Regions from separate parts of the Bacillus sp. MUM 13 genome, predicted to be linked through region 2. Evidence: riboswitches for the same ligand, from Rfam matches in the RefSeq annotation. Region 2 holds a riboswitch; the other holds the start of a gene.
The links. Region 2 has a riboswitch for S-adenosylmethionine ahead of BIV59_RS13605 (methionine ABC transporter ATP-binding protein). Riboswitches for the same ligand answer to the same signal wherever they lie in the genome.

Region 1 (8,112 bases), on a different contig from region 2:
TTCCGCCTTTCTTCCGGTACAAGGGCAAAGCCAGCCTTAATTGCCTGAGAGGGATGCTTAAATCTAAAATGTTCCCCGTGTACAACGACCTCCCCGCTCTTCCAGGGACTCAGGCCAAACAGAGCTTTGGCCAGTTCTGTCTTCCCTGCTCCGACAAGACCCACTACACCGACAACTTCTCCTTTTGAAACAGAGAAAGAAATATCTCTAAGCATCTCATCATCGTCCAAATGCCTGACCTCAAGCAGCACATCTCCTATTTTGCTCCCGGGTCTTAATAGCTCCATGCTCAGCTGGCTGCCAAGCATCTTGTCTACCACTTGCTGCTGGGTGATTTCCGGGGAAAGGAACGTTCCTACTGCTTCTCCATCCCTCATTACCGTAATGCGGTCACAAATTTCAAAAACCTCCGGGAGCCTGTGAGAGATAAAAATGCTTGCTACCCCCCTCTTTTTCAGCTTCTGGATAATTTCAAATAAATGCCGTGTTTCTTCAAGCGAAAGAGGGGCTGTCGGCTCATCAAAAATAATGATTTTTGCCTCCCTGACAAGGGCACGTGCTATCAGGACCATTTGTTTTTCTGCCAGGGTGAGAGCAGACGCCGGCTTATCAGGTGAAATCCCCCCTGCATGAAGCTGAATCAAAGCGTCATGTGCCTGTTTGAGCATCTTTTTCCTTGATACAAACCATTTTCTTTCCGCGGCAAATGAATCCAGCAAAATATTTTCAGCAACTGACAATTGCGGAACAATGGCTGTATCCACCTCCTGGTACACGCAATGAATTCCACAGTCTTTGGCTTCCTTAGGAGAGCGGAAGCTGACGGTTCTGCCGTCCAATACAATTTCACCGTTGTCCTCAGTGAACACCCCTGAAAGAATTTTAATCAGTGTGCTTTTACCGGCACCATTTGCTCCGAGCAGCGCATGCACTTCTCCTGCTCTCAGCTCTAATTTTGCCTTATTCAAGGCCTTCACTTGGCCGAATGATTTCGAAATGCTTTTCATCTCCAGCAATTTAGCACTCAATTTATGCTCCCCCTTCCATAAGCCTGGGGCTGGGCTTTACAATTCATTACTTCCCATTTTCCAGGTCTTTGAGTTTTTCTGTGTATCCCTGCTCGCTGTGTCCCCAGCCTTTCACATATTTATTGAGCTCTGCTGTCGTAATTTGTTCTGCCGGCAATTCTTCCTTGGTGACGAACACCGGATTTAACTTTACTTTATCAGGCGCGGATCCGGAGCTGAGTTTTTGATAAGCATAACGAACCTGAATTCTTCCGATATCCTTTGGATCAACTGCAGCTGAAGCCACCCATGGGCTGTTTTTATCCTGGATCATTTGAAGATCCTCATCGCTCATGTCGATTCCATAAACTTTGATATCCGTTCTGCCCGCCTGTTTAATGGCCCGCACCGCCCCTTTGGCAAATTCATCCCAAGAAGCCCATACTGCTGTGATTTGGCCTTTTTTAGGATACTGTTTTAAAATAGCTTCCATTTGCGATTGGGTGTCAAGAGCCGTATTTTGAGTAGCTGCCCCAAAAGCAGAAACCTCTTTGATTCCTGTATTTTTGGCTAAAAAGTCTTTATAGGCAATTTGCCTTCTTTCCATCGGTGCAAATCCCGCAACCCAAATTTTCACGATATTGGCTTTGCCTCCCGAATCCTTTGCCAGTTTTTCAAGCGTAGCCTCTGCCATCTGCTGATCCCCTTGCTCAAGAACTGTTACACCCGGTACACTGACTTCAGCATCGAATGCGATAACGGGAATTTTTTTATCAATGGCCTTTTTCACGCCGGCTGTTAGTGCTTCTTTTGTGCCATGGTCAATTAAAATGGCATCAAAGCCCTGATTAATCGCTGCATCAACATTAGAGGACATTTTTGCAAGGTCTCCATCAGAGGTGAATACTGTAACCTTCCCCCCAAATTTTGCAGCCTGTTCCTTCACACCATCGATATATTGTGCAGAGAATGTACCAAGATTCTGCTGCATAATAAGTGCCACTTTCTTATTTGCAAGCGGATTTTTATCACTTGCTTTTGAATCAGCAGCTGTTTGCTTCCCTACATGCGGCTGGCAGCCTGCCAGCAGCATTAAAATAAAAATTAAGGCCATTGATGATTTCCATATATTTTTCTTCATTGATTTCTCTCCCTCGTTATATTTGAGTTTTTCTGACTCCTGGAATTTCTCTTTTAGCCGAATACCCTCCTGTTTTCCATTTTTAAAGGCTCTTTTTTTAGATTGTTGTTTCTTAATGAGTTCTGTGAGACGAAAGCATAACTGCTTCCGGAAACTGCGCACCTGAAAACGGAAGTCTGGCAGCAAGATTAAACAAAGCAAAAAAATAAAAGCCCCTTTCTGTAAAAGAAAGAGGCTTGAAGAATACAAAAATAGATCTTCTAACCTCTTATCTCTCAGAAAGAATAATCTTTCTGCTGGAATTAGCACCGTGCCCTCTGGTATAAATACCGGCGCATTTTATCACGCGCCCCGTCTCACAACGGAATTACAGTCGGTTGCTGGGCATCATCGGGCCAAATCCCTCCGCCTACTCTGGATAAGAGTTTTAAAGCAAAACATTATTCAATTTTTTTCCTGTGGTGAATATACCATCATCTGATTCTTATTGCAACAGTTTTTAGAAAAATCTTTATTGTCGATAAATTAAAATCAAACTTCTATATATCATTCATATAAAGCAATTAATTCATCAACAAGGGAGCCAACATAGGATACTGCCTGTTTGATGCACTCCGGCTTCGACATATCTACTCCAGCATGCTTCAGAAGTTCCAGCGGTTTTTTTGTTCCGCCTGCGCGCAGGACTTCCAGCCACCTGTCAACAGCCGGCTGGCCCTCTTCCTGGATCATTTGGGCAGCTGCTGTGGATGCGGTCAATCCTGCAGAGTAGGTATACGGATATAAACCCATATAATAATGCGGCTGGCGCATCCAGGTTAAGCTTGCATCTTCATCTATTTCTACAGCATCTCCCCAAAAGCCGGCAAGAACGTTTCCTTTTATTTCAGACAAGGTTTTTGCAGTTAGGGGATGGCCATTTTCAGCATGCATGTATACTCTTCGCTGATATTCCCCCTCGAGCAAATGTGTCACAAAATTATGGTAATAGGTTCCAAGCAGCTGCAGGATGATCCAGCGCCTCATCTGCTTATCTTCCGTATTAGCAAGGAGATGCTTCGCCAAAAGAAGCTCATTTAGTGTGGACGGGGCTTCAACGAAATAGGTTGATGGCCTTGTATTGAATAGCCGCTGATTTTTGTTAGCCAGGTAAAAATGTCCGGCATGTCCCAGCTCATGTGCTAATACAAATGCGCCGCGCATAGTATCCTGCCAGGTAATTAAAATATATGGATGAACTCCATACGGGCTTGAACAGAAAGCCCCCGTTCCTTTTCCGACATTGTCTGTACGGTCAACCCATCTTTCTGTCAGCCCCTTTTTCATGATTTCACTATACTCGGGTCCCATTACCTTTAGTGCTTCAAGAATGACTTCGCACGCATCTTCATACGTTGTTGCTGGATTAAATTCAGGATCAAGCGGCGCTTTCAAATCACAGAAAAGCATCTTATCAAGCCCCATCACCTTTTTTTTCAGCTGGGCGTAGCGGCGCATATGAGGAGCAAGCTCACCCTGGATGATATCGAGCTGATTATTATACATGCCAGCTGTTACCTGCTGGGGCTCAAGCAGCATTTCCGTGACAGATTCATAGCTGCGCAGCCGTGAAAGTGCGACCTGCTTCGAAACCTCTGCCGAATATGCTTGGGCAAAGGTATTTTTATATTGTTTTAATGTATTCACGAATGATCCGTATGCTTTCCTGCGAAGAGCCGTATCCGGTGAGAATTCATAACGGTCTTCAAATAAAGAAAAAGAAACCGGATATTCATTTCCCTCTTCATCATGTATCGGCTGAAACTGCATATCGGCCAATTTGCCCATTTCATATACTTTATAAGGTGAGCTGTGCACATCTCCTAATGCAGCAAGAGCCTTTTCTGTTTCTGGTGAAAGCTTATGTTTTTTCGTCTCCAGCAATTCTAATAAATTCTTCTCAAATACCTTAAGGTTTGGTTCTGATGCTACGTATTCTCTTAAGTCTGACTCTGGCAATTCAAGAATTTCAGAATCAATAAATGAAAGGGCAGCATTCACCTTAGTCATCAGCGCAGAAAATTGTGCATAATCTGCCTGATTGACAGAGTCTGTTCCATCTGCCGATCTTCTCAATGATGCATATGTCCCTGCCCTGGTCAATTTCATATGAAGCTGCTCCCGAAGCTCCAAGCATTGCACAAGCTTATCCCTGTTACTTAGCTGCCCCTGATATTCACATAGCGCAGGAATTTCCTGATTAATATTCTCTAATTGTGCTTTCCAGTCTTCTCTGGAAGAAAATAAATCCTCAAGATTCCAGGTCTGCTCCACAGGTACTTCAGAACGGAAAAGCCGCTTTTCCATTGTTTTTTCCATCATTGTCTCCTCCAATAAAAACTTAGTGACTTCTCAACTAAATGTTATCAGAAAATTTAATCAAATCATAATATTTGTTTTGTAATTGTACAATCAATCTTTCTGTTTTCAGTTTCTTCCACATGGGGGACAAAATAGGCGTTGCACTCTAATCAAACATGAAACTTGCTTACTAATTGCTATTTATTGGTTCTGAAGTATTAGGAGAATACCAGGGGTGATTCACAATAGCTATGAGAGGCAGCCCTCTGATATAACTGAAGTGCATCCTATTCAGCGGAAGAAAATGGAGAGAAAATAAAAAAATGCAGCCGGCTTTTGAAGGGAGGCCGGCTGCATCTCAATGAATAAAAAGAAAACAATCACCGCAATATGATTGCTTCCTACCCCATTATAGGAAATTTGTCGAATTTTGTCGATAGTAAATATTCCTCAAATTTCACTAGGTCCCATTTCCCGTACCCGACATTCTATTTTGTGCTGATTTTCTTAATTCAGATACTCCAGACACATGTACGTTCCAGCTTGTCGCATTTCACAATTTAAGGTATTTTGTCGGATAAGGAAGAATTATCTTGTTTATAGAATAAAAGACCTGGGTAAAAAAACCGAAAATAGAGGTTAACATGCAAACTTGCCCATTATCCAACGAAAAGCCGTTTGCATCAAGATATAAGAATACTCCGAAGAAGGTGGAACAGGTATGATGAGCAAAAGTCCAGCCCAAGAGCAAGACAATCTGAAGGTGAATCACCACAAATTAAAGCTAAAAGAAAAAATTGCATATGGAATTGGAGATGTCGGCAACAACTTTTTGCTGGATATGGGCCAGATTTATTTGCTGAAATTTTACACCGATACACTAGGACTGCCCTCTGCTGTAGCTGCCTTTGTATTCCTGATTTCAAAAATTTGGGACGCTTTAGCTGATATTACTGTAGGAACATGGATAGATAACCGGCGAAATATCGGACCTAAAGGCAAGTTCCGGCCATTTATCTTATATACTGCTGTTCCCCTGGCCCTGATCGCCGTCGTCAACTTCATAAATCCGGATTTTACGATAACCGGGAAAACCATTTGGGCATATGCATCTTATATGGCTTTTGGAACCATTTATAGTATTTCCAATATTCCTTTTGGTTCTATGATTCCTGCCATGACAAAGGATCCTGGAGAACGCGCAGAATTGGCTTCGTTTAGGCAAGCCGGCTCCAATCTGGGACTGCTGATTTCAACGGTAGGCTTTATGCCTCTAGTGCTGAGCATTCATAATGAATCTATTGGCTACCCAATAGCAGTTGCAGTTTTTGCCATCGCCGGTGTTTTGCTGCAGATGTATTGCTATGCCAACATTAAAGAGAGATTTGTAGAACACAAACCAAAAGAAACAAAAGTGCCATTAAGAGAAAGCTATAAAGGTCTCTTTAAAAATGCCCCGCTTTTGATTTTGTGCCTGGTCAATTTGTTTACCTTCTCTGCATTTAATGTAAAGCTTGCAGTACAAGTTTATTATTGCCAATATGTCCTTAATAAAATTTCCATCGTACCATATATGGGATTTTTCAGTATTGGGTGCGTGTTCATTGGTGTAGCATTCGTTCCTTTTCTTGTCAGGAAGATCGGCAAAAAGTATACATACATGCTTGGTGCCGCCATTTGGGCGGCTGGCGATGCTCTTGCATACATGCTGGCAAAGGATGCTCTTCTTTTTATCATATTTGCCTGCCTGGCTTTCTTTGGAAGCTCTTTTATAAACAGCCTGAACTGGGCTCTTGTATCTGATGCTGTTGAATATGGAGAATGGAGGACCGGAAGAAGATCAGAAGGTGTCGTATACTCATTCTTTACCTTCTTCCGCAAGCTGTCACAGGCCATCGCAGGGTTCATCCCGGGCATGGTTTTAGGAATGGTCGGCTATGTGCCGAATGCCGTTCAAAGTGCAGGCGTCATTGCCGGAATTAAAGGATTGATGTTTATCTATCCGGGTGTTCTGGCCCTGGCTACCTTTATTGTCATGGGTATTTTTTATAAGCTCTCCGATAATAAATATAATGAAATTGTAGCAGAACTGGACACCCGAAAAAAAACAATGAATGGGAACTTCTCTAAACCAGCCGTAACACTCGGAAAACATGAAATTACTCCTCTCTCATAAGCCGGGCGGTTCGTCCACTTCTCTAACCAAAAATTAGCCTGCTCCCTATATGGGAGCAGGCCATTTTTCATTCGTTCAGCATATGCCCAAATTAATGGCCGCTTATCTTATCCACGTGCTGGATATGTTTACGCCCCAATGCTACTACAATCATCGCAAGAAAGACAAATCCTGCTCCTGTTATAAACGGAACATGCGGGTTATAGGTTTCAGCAAGCTTATTTGCCAGCCAAGGACCAATGGCTCCGCCAATGAAGCGGACAAAGCTATATGCTGCCGATGCAGTCGCTCTCTCTACAGGTGCTACCTGCATGACCGCTGTTGTGATAAGCGTATTGTTTGTGCCCAGGAAAAGACCTGCCACAATAACACATATAATGACGATTGATGAAGAATTCGTCCAAATGCCCATAGATAAAAGTGTTAACGCAAATAATATCAGCATCATACACATGGACTTGATGGTACCGAATTTCGCCTGAAGTTTTGGTGCTGCAAAAACAGAAGTGATGGCAAGGCATAATCCCCATCCAAGGAATACATAACCTAAGCCATGTTCATCTAAATGCATGACAAATGGAGCGAATGCCATCAAGGTGAAAAATCCGATATTATAAAGAAAAGCGGTTAAACCAAGTCTTAATAGTCCAGGATATTTTAAAGCTTTAATAGGATCCAGGATGGAGCTTTTAACCTTTGGCTTCTCAACCTGAGGCATTTTCAGCAGCAATGCCAAAAAGGCAACCACCATCAAAACGCTGACTCCATAGAAAGGACCCCTCCATGATATGGAGCCAAGTTCCCCTCCTAATAACGGTCCTACCGATATGCCAAGGCCTATGGCAGCTTCGTACAGAATGATTGCCTTAGCGGTTCCTCCCAGTGCAAGACCTACTATCGCTGATAGTGCGGTAGCAATAAATAGTGAATTTCCCAGGCCCCAGCCTCCACGGAACCCTACAATCTGCCAAATACCATGAGATGACCCCGCTAAAGCAGAAAAGCAAATGGTAAACAAAATGCCTGTAAGCAAGGTCCATTTGATTCCGATTCTGCTTGAGACAACGCCGGTAATCAGCATGGCTACCCCGGTAATCAAGTTATAGCTGGAGAACAATAATGACACCTGACTTGGTGATGCATGAAGCTTCTCAGCAATCGCCGGCAAAATAGGATCGACCAGGCCAAGTCCCATAAAGGAAATAATCGTAGCTGCAAAAATCACCCAAACAACAAGCGGCTGTTTAACCTGCTGATTTTGGGCAGTGAGTAATTCTTCCCGTTTGCTCATATGTTTATCTGACTCCTTTATTCAGTTTTTTAAAAGTGCACAAACAAAAAATGTAAAATCCAATAATAATCCAATTATATTCCTCTTTAACCTTAACGTCAACGTTACATTTAAGGGATTATCTATTTATGGTATGATGAAAGAAAGATGAATAATT
Region 2 (8,112 bases):
TTAATGATGGCACCGCTTCCGGGATAATGAATTTAGTGATAATCTGCATTTTTGTGGCTCCCATTGCGTGAGCTGTTTCCAGGACGCCTTTATCCACCTCGAGCATGGAATTTTCAATCAGCCTTGCAAGATACGGGCCTACAAAAATGGACAAAGGCACAATTGCTGCCGCTACACCTATTGATGTCCCCGTCACAAGCCTTGTAAATGGAATAATAGCAACCAGAAGAATAATAAAGGGTACAGAACGGACAATATTCACAATGGTATTCAGGGCAAGAAAGACCGCTTTATTTTCCATGATATGTCCGGGTCTCGTGATTACAAGAATGATGCCTAAAGGCAGTCCTATGATTGTTCCAAAAATAAATGATCCAAACACAGTGAGAAACGTCTCTTCACAGGCCTGGAAAAACTGCGGCCAGAAAAATTCCCAATTAAGCTCCATGCGCTTCAGCCTCCTTTATGTCGATTCCGCTATTCAAGATAAATTGGATGGCTTTATTTCTTTCCTCAATTTCTCCGTCAATCGCAATAAAAAGATTTCCGTATGGTTTTTCCTGCAGCTCTGTAATAGATCCATACAGGATGTTCAGATGAATATCAAACCGCTTGGAAACTTCCGATAGTAAAGGGCGTGCCGCTTTTTCCCCCAGAAAAACAAGACGGTAATAGGTCCCGCTTCTTATTTTCTTCGATAAATGAGGCGGTATTTCATTTTGCAAAACGGTATTAACGAAATTACGGGTAATTCTTTCCTGAGGATTAGTAAACACATCATAAACTGTCCCTTCTTCAACGATTTCCCCGTCGTCAATCACCGCGACCCTATCGCATAAATCACGAATTACACTCATTTCATGTGTAATCAGGACAATGGTAATGCTGTAAGCTTTATTTACCTTTCTTAACAGCTCAAGAACATTTTTTGTTGTTTCTGGATCCAATGCGGATGTTGCCTCATCGCAAAGCAGGATTTGGGGATCTGTCACAAGGGCCCTCGCGATTCCGACACGCTGTTTTTGTCCGCCAGACAGGTGGCCCGGATAAACATTTTCCTTTCCGCTTAGTCCAACAAATTCAATGAGATCCAGCACCTTTTTTTGAACATCCCGCTTCTTTTTTCCCTGCAGATATAGCGGCATTGCAATATTGTCAAAAACGGTTTTAGCAGAAAGCAGATTAAAATGCTGAAAAATCATCCCAATTTCCCTGCGTGTTTTCCTAAGTTCACTTTCATTCAATGACATCAAGTCCAATCCATCAATGCTGATTGTTCCTTCTGTCGGTTCCTCTAACCGATTAAGACATCTTATTAACGTGCTTTTTCCTGCTCCTGAAAATCCTATGATTCCAAAAATATTTCCCTTATCTATTGTCAAAGAAATATTATTTAGTGCATGAATAGGGGTTTTTCCCTGATAAACCTTTGAAACATTTCTGATTTCAATCAATTCTAATTCCTCCTACGGCGCTATTAACCAATTATCCTTATAAGTTTAATCAGAAATATACATATAAGCCGCCCCTTTCTCCAATCTTCCGGAAACGAAAAAACCCTTCTTTTATCCATGACAGATAAGAAGAAGGGTTTATATGTATAAGCCGATCTACTTCTTATCTTTCAAACCGATTGTATCGATTTGCAGGAATTAGCACGGTATTTGCAATAAGAAGCAAACCCGTTGCCGAGGTTTCGCAGGGCCAGTCCCTCCACCTCTCTGGATAAGTAATAGCATTTATTCAATTGTTTTTTAATTTGTAACTACAATATTAGGCGGGCTTAAGGGATAAGTCAATATTTTTTTAAAATTCCCAATAAAAATTTCCGGCTGGTCCTTCTATTTTATGTCTACAAAAAGAATTCAGAACAAGATTTTACAGATAAAAGAGGGAACGGTTGACGAAAAAAATCATATCGTGTTATTATAAAACCAAGTAAATTAATAAGAATAGTTAATTATAAACTTCATATACCATTATCACGAGTGAACGAGAGATCTGGCTCAATGACTTCACAGCAGCCTCATGAAAGGTGCTCCTACCAGCAAAGCATATTTGCTTTGGCTGATAAGATTTGTCTAAAAAACTTTCTTTGCAGCCGGGCAAGGAAAGTTTTTTATATTAGAAAGGAGTTTTTCTCATGTCATTATCCCCTGTTATTCCTGGTGCTGAATCCTTTTTCTATCCCGGCAATTCTACAGGAATTTTAATTTGCCACGGCTTTAACGGGACTCCTCAGAGTGTTGAATATTTAGGGAGCCAGTTTGCCGAGAAGGGATATACGGTTTATGCACCCCGTTTAAAAGGGCACGGATCAGCTGCGAGCGACCTGAAAGTCTGTTCTTATCAAGATTGGATTCAAAACCTGGAAGACGCCTACTGCGTTCTTCAGCAAACCTGCAGCAGGGTTTATATCCTGGGGCAGTCTATGGGCGGGGCTTTGGCCATTGATTTGGCTTCGAAGACAAACTGTGATGGCGTCATTACAGTTAATGCAGCTTTAAAGGTGCCGCAATATGAGCAATACCGAAAAGTCCAATCCCCCCTTTTCATCCCGGATGGCTCACCAGATATCAAGGATCCATCGGCAAAAGAAATCACCTATCCAGAAGTGCCGCTGCACTCAATTAAGCAGCTGCTGTCACTTATGGATAAGACTAGTGAAAATGTTAAAAAAACAACCTGTCCCCTGCTTCTGTTTTATTCGGTTGAAGACCATGTGGTTCCGGCAGAATGTTCATTTTATCTTTATGATCAGGCCGCTTCGCCTGAAAAAGAACTCATCGCCCTTAAACAGTCATACCATGTGGCCTCCCTTGATTATGATAAGGAACACATTATCAAAAATACGCTTCGCTTTATTGAAGAACATTCCAAGAAAGAAATGGCATCATAATATTGTTTAACAGACTCCTCTGCGGGTAAATAACAAGTAAACCAATGAAGGAGGAAGATAAAGATGAGCGGTTTATCTGATAAAGTCAAAGGTGCTGTAAATAAAGTCAAAGGTGAAGCCAAGGACCAAATGGGCAATGCCAGCGATGATAAAAGAATGCAGGGCGAAGGCAAGAAAGATAAGTTAAAAGGCGAAATTCAAGAAGGAATTGGCAAACTAAAAGATTAATACTAAACCATACACTAGGAAGCTGCAGAAAACCTGCAGCTTCCTTATTACGATAAAGCAGAAAACTACTAAAAAGCAGCCCTCCATTTTTTTGGACGGCTGCTTTTTACCTTATAAAGAAGTCTCCCTTCTTACCGATGCAAACGCTTTAGGTCGCGTGGCTCTAAACCATTGGAGGCAAAAAATAAAAATCATGATGAGTTCAATTGCATCCCCGCCATAGTACATGAGCATCCCCCCTGTTTTTGCCTGGGCTGCCACTACACCAGCGGGCGGATTTGCATAGATGTACTTTGATAAAATCCCGTGTCCAGCGGAAGCCAGCACTAATACTATCGCACGATAAGCAAATGGGTATCTGCAGCTGACCGGATCCATATAAATCATGGAAACTGTGAAAAGATACCCAGCGATGAAGATGTGCATATGTATGACAACATACCATACCATATTCGTGTGCATTACAGAGTATAAATTTGTCGTGTAAAGCAGCCAGAGGCCGCCAATATTCAGGATAGCAGCCACAACGGGATGAAAGAATAGGTGTACGATTTTAATTTTCATAACCTGTGTAAGCCTTCGCGCAAAAGAAATCTTGACTGTGCGCAGCAAAAGAGTCATAGGAACTGAAAGAGCAATAAGCAGTGGCGCAAGCATCCCAAGAAGGAGATGGGCAGTCATATGGCAGTTAAAATCAGTATGTGCCTGTTCTGCCAGAGGTCCATCGACAGCAAAAATGGCACAAGAAACACCAAGAATCCAAAAGATACAGCGGTGCAGCGGCCATTGGCGCAACTGCTTGCGGCGTTTCAGGACATAGGCCGCACCCATATACAAAAACGAGAAGAGAACGATGATGAAAAACATCGGAAAGATAATTTCAGGTGAACTGCCGCTAGCGTGTTCCATATGATGATTCACGAGATATTCTCCTCTTGGCTTGTGGCTTTTCCCTTTCTGCCGGTAATCACTGCTCCAATCACTATCATAGCGACCGCGAAGATATTCCAGACCACGTCATAAATGAACAAGTTTGACACATAACGAATCTGGTGCAATCCCATGAGTTTATGCTGGACAGTACCATCATAAAATTGAAACAAGCCTGCTCCGAGCAGCACACCTCCCCACCACCTTGTCCGCCGCCAAGCCTCTCGCCTGCGAAGGTCAGCCACCATGAACAAAGAAGCAATTGTGGCAAACCAGCTTAACGCGTGAAACAGGCCATCAGAAACCAGTCCAACAGCAAGTGTGGATTTGTCGTAAAAGTGATGCCAGTGCAGAAGCTGATGAAAAACCGCCTCATCAATAAAAGCGATCAAGCCAATACCAAACAGGATCCCCGACCAAAGGTTTCGGCTCAGATAATTAGTTGCAGAAGACATAAGTTCCTCCCCTGTGCTTTTGTAGGAACGTTCACGATCACTCGAACTTATTACACTTCTTTCCCATTAACCCCGCCAACAAAACACAGAACCGCAGAAAAGCCATAAAACAAGGGTGGGTGATCATGCTCGCTTTCCGCGGGCGGGCGGTGAGCTGGTAATCCATAAGATACAAATTTTATAAAGGTACGCGAACCATGGACTCAAGCTTGTTTAGCTCGATTTTAAAAAGAAGACTAAAAAAAATATACAGCTTTTTAATTTTCTATGAAATAAGATGTTTAAGGTCAAAAAAATCGGGGTATTATCTATTAGGGGTTTTTTGTGTTTTGCAGATTCCTTCCAATATGAAATAGCAAAATTAAGCTTGAAAAAAATCCAGCAAAACAATCATCTGATTATATACAAATAGATACAGAATATATAGGTAACCTAAAGGAGATATTGAGAATGTCGATCTTAATCGTAGATGATAACAAGGTTAACCTTTTCGTTATTGAAAAAATATTAAAACGGGCTGGATATAATGACTTTGTTTCTCTGACTTCAGCAAGGGAAATGTTTAATTACTTGGATGCTGATACCCCTTCCCCTAAGGAAACATCCGTTGATATCATTCTGCTGGATATTATGATGCCTGAAATAGACGGGATTGAAGCATGCCGGCGTCTTCAGGAAATCCCTCATTTAAGGGATATTCCCGTCATATTCGTGACTGCGCTTGAAGACTCGAATAAAGTGGCGGAAGCGCTTGATGTCGGGGGAATTGATTATATAATGAAGCCGATTAATAAGGTAGATCTCTTAGCAAGGATACGGGTGGGACTCCGGCTTAAATATGAAAAAGACTGGCACCGGAAGCAGGATGAAAAGATCCGGAACGAGCTGGACCTTTCCATGCAGGTGCAAAGCAGCTTGCTGAGCGAGCCGGTAGAAACGGAAAAACTGCTGATCAAAGCCTCCTATTTGCCCGCAAATAAATTAGCAGGAGATATGTATTATTGGCATCGCATTGATGAACACCGCTCTGCCATTATCATGCTTGATATGATGGGACATGGAATTTCAGCTTCGCTTGTCTGTATGTACATCTCTTCTGTTCTAAGGGATGCACTGAGGACCTATACAGATCCCGTGCGCGTCATTACCGAACTGAACCGCTGGATGAATCTTTTAAATAAACCGGAAAATCCTGTTCATTATTATTTCACCGCCATCTCCATGATCATTGATACAGAAAACAAAACGGTGGAATATGTGAATGCCGGACATCCCCCGGGATACGCCCTTCTGGATGGAGAAGAAGTATTTGCTCTTTCCACAGGATGCTGTCCGGTTGGTTTTTTCCCGGAAATGGATGTTAAAAAAAACACCATCTCTTTTCAGGACCGCATTCAAATCCTTTTATTCACCGATGGTGTGATGGAGGCATTAGAGAAAGATGGTGTAGACGGATTGGAGAAAATTCAAAATGCCGTCTCAAAAGGCTGGCTGGATTGCAGGACCTCATCTCCCATTGATTTTCTTTTGCCAAGTGAACTCCAGCGCGATCAGCCCGATGACATGTGCGTTGTATTCATACAGGCTCAATAAAGCATTCCATACATAAGAAAAGCAGGAAAGCCATGGGCTTTCCTGCTTTTTACTTTTTCCGGTAAATCTTCTCGTTCAGATCCACATCTTCAAATTCCTCAGAGAAACTCAATGTGCGTATCGTTTCCTTATTACCCATCGCCATGAACCCTTCCCGGCAAAGGCTATGGTAAAACAAATCACTAACCTTGCCTTGAAGATCGCCGTTAAAGTAAATCATGACATTCCTGCACATAATCACATGGAACTCATTAAAGGATCCATCCGTTACTAAATTGTGCTGAAAGAATACAATGTTCCGAAGCAGGTAAGGATCTAAATAGGCATATTGATAGTCAGCCGAGTAATATTCAGAAAATGCCTTTTCGCCGCCCGCCTGAAGATAATTCTTCGTATATGACTGCATGCGGTTAAGGGGGAGAATTCCCTTTCGAGCCTGTTCCAAAACATTTTCATTCATATCAGTCGCATATATCTTTGCCTTTTCATATAGTCCTTCTTCTTTTAGCAATATCGCCATGGAGAATGCTTCTTCACCGGTAGAACATCCAGCATGCCAGATCCGGATTTCCGGAAGTTCTCTAAGAAGCGGAACCACCTTCGTCCTGAAAGCCAGAAAAAATCCTGGGTCCCTGAACATCTCGGTCACATTGATAGAGAAATCGTTCAAAAGATTTTCAACGAACCCTTTTTCATATAGCACCTTTTCAATCATATTACTGATTGTCCGGATGCGATCCAGGCTCATTCTGTTTTCAATTCTTCTTTTTATCGATGAGCGCATATACTGGCTGAAATCAAAACCAGTCACGCGGTAAATGGCCTGGAGCAGCAACTCAACTTCAAAATCTTCCCGTTCTTCGGCAGTTAACGTATCTTTCATGGTATTCCCTTCCTAGCTTTCCTGGCAATTAATTAGTCAGCCATACTCTCATCACTGATAGCAGCTGATCCAATTTAAGCGGCTTGCTGATATAGTCTGATGCACCGGCCTGAAGACATTTTTCTTTGTCTCCCTTCATTGCTTTCGCTGTTAATGCAATGATTGGCAGATTATCATACATGCTGTTCATGCGGATTCTGCGCATGGTTTCATATCCGTCCATTTCAGGCATCATAATATCCATTAATATGGCATCAATACTATTTCCGTTTTGCAGCACTTCCAAACATTCTAGTCCATTTTCTGCGGCTATGACCTGCATTCCTTCCTGTTTCAAAGCATTTGAAAGGGCAAAGATATTGCGATTGTCATCATCGACAATTAAAACGGTTTTATTTTTGAATAGCTGATCACCTTCAGGTTCATCTATAATATCTCCAGATGAAAGCTCGACCATTTCCTCTTTTTCAATAGGAGGGGCTATTTCCTGGGCTTCTGCAGCAGCAACCTGGCTTGAGGCTATGGAGACATCCCCTGCTCCCTTCATGCCTTCAGGAAGGCTTGGGATGAACAGAGTGAATTTGCTTCCTTTACCCTCTTCACTGTCAACGATAATCCAGCCGCCAAGCAGCTTGGCAAACTCTCGGCAAATCGAAAGTCCGAGGCCCGTGCCGCCGTATTTCCGCATTGTTGCTCCATCACCCTGCTGGAAGGCTTCAAATATTATCTTTTGCTTTTCAGGAGAGATACCGATTCCTGTGTCAGTCACATTAATTTCAAGCCATGAGCTGGCGCCTTTTGTATTGACCCACTGTGCAACAAGCTCTTCTTCAGCACGCTTGATTGTGACTTGCACTGTCCCTTTTTCAGTAAATTTAAAGGCATTAGACAGCAAGTTTTTAAGTATCTGCTGAAATCTCTGCTGGTCAGTAAAGAAGATGTCAGGAACATTTTTGTCTTTTGTAACTTTAAAGGAAATTCCCTTTTTATGTGCTACATGATCGAAGTTCCTTTTAAGCAATTCCGGAAGTTCACTTACATTCATTTCATCAAAGACAACATCCAATTTGCCGACTTCCACTTTGGATAAATCCAGGATGTCGTTAATTAAGGAAAGAAGGTCT

Region 1: another riboswitch for S-adenosylmethionine. It lies ahead of BIV59_RS05790 (sugar ABC transporter substrate-binding protein); the one in region 2 lies ahead of BIV59_RS13605 (methionine ABC transporter ATP-binding protein).

Annotation. Positions count from the first base shown of each region.
Region 1 is NZ_MLYQ01000017.1:33,729-41,840, forward strand. Features, by position in the region: gene BIV59_RS05785 (sugar ABC transporter ATP-binding protein) at 1-1,028, opposite strand, end outside; gene BIV59_RS05790 (sugar ABC transporter substrate-binding protein) at 1,075-2,148, opposite strand; SAM riboswitch class I at 2,414-2,573, opposite strand; gene pepF (oligoendopeptidase F) at 2,695-4,506, opposite strand; gene BIV59_RS05800 (MFS transporter) at 5,210-6,664, shown strand; gene BIV59_RS05805 (MFS transporter) at 6,756-7,955, opposite strand.
Region 2 is NZ_MLYQ01000047.1:36,958-45,069, forward strand. Features, by position in the region: gene BIV59_RS13600 (methionine ABC transporter permease) at 1-448, opposite strand, end outside; gene BIV59_RS13605 (methionine ABC transporter ATP-binding protein) at 438-1,454, opposite strand; SAM riboswitch class I at 1,615-1,732, opposite strand; SAM riboswitch class I at 1,977-2,077, shown strand; gene BIV59_RS13610 (alpha/beta hydrolase) at 2,144-2,899, shown strand; gene BIV59_RS13615 (CsbD family protein) at 2,963-3,127, shown strand; gene BIV59_RS13620 (cytochrome c oxidase assembly protein) at 3,239-4,036, opposite strand; gene BIV59_RS13625 (DUF2243 domain-containing protein) at 4,045-4,512, opposite strand; gene BIV59_RS13630 (PP2C family protein-serine/threonine phosphatase) at 4,963-6,105, shown strand; gene BIV59_RS13635 (CheR family methyltransferase) at 6,155-6,988, opposite strand; gene BIV59_RS13640 (ATP-binding protein) at 7,017-8,112, opposite strand, start outside.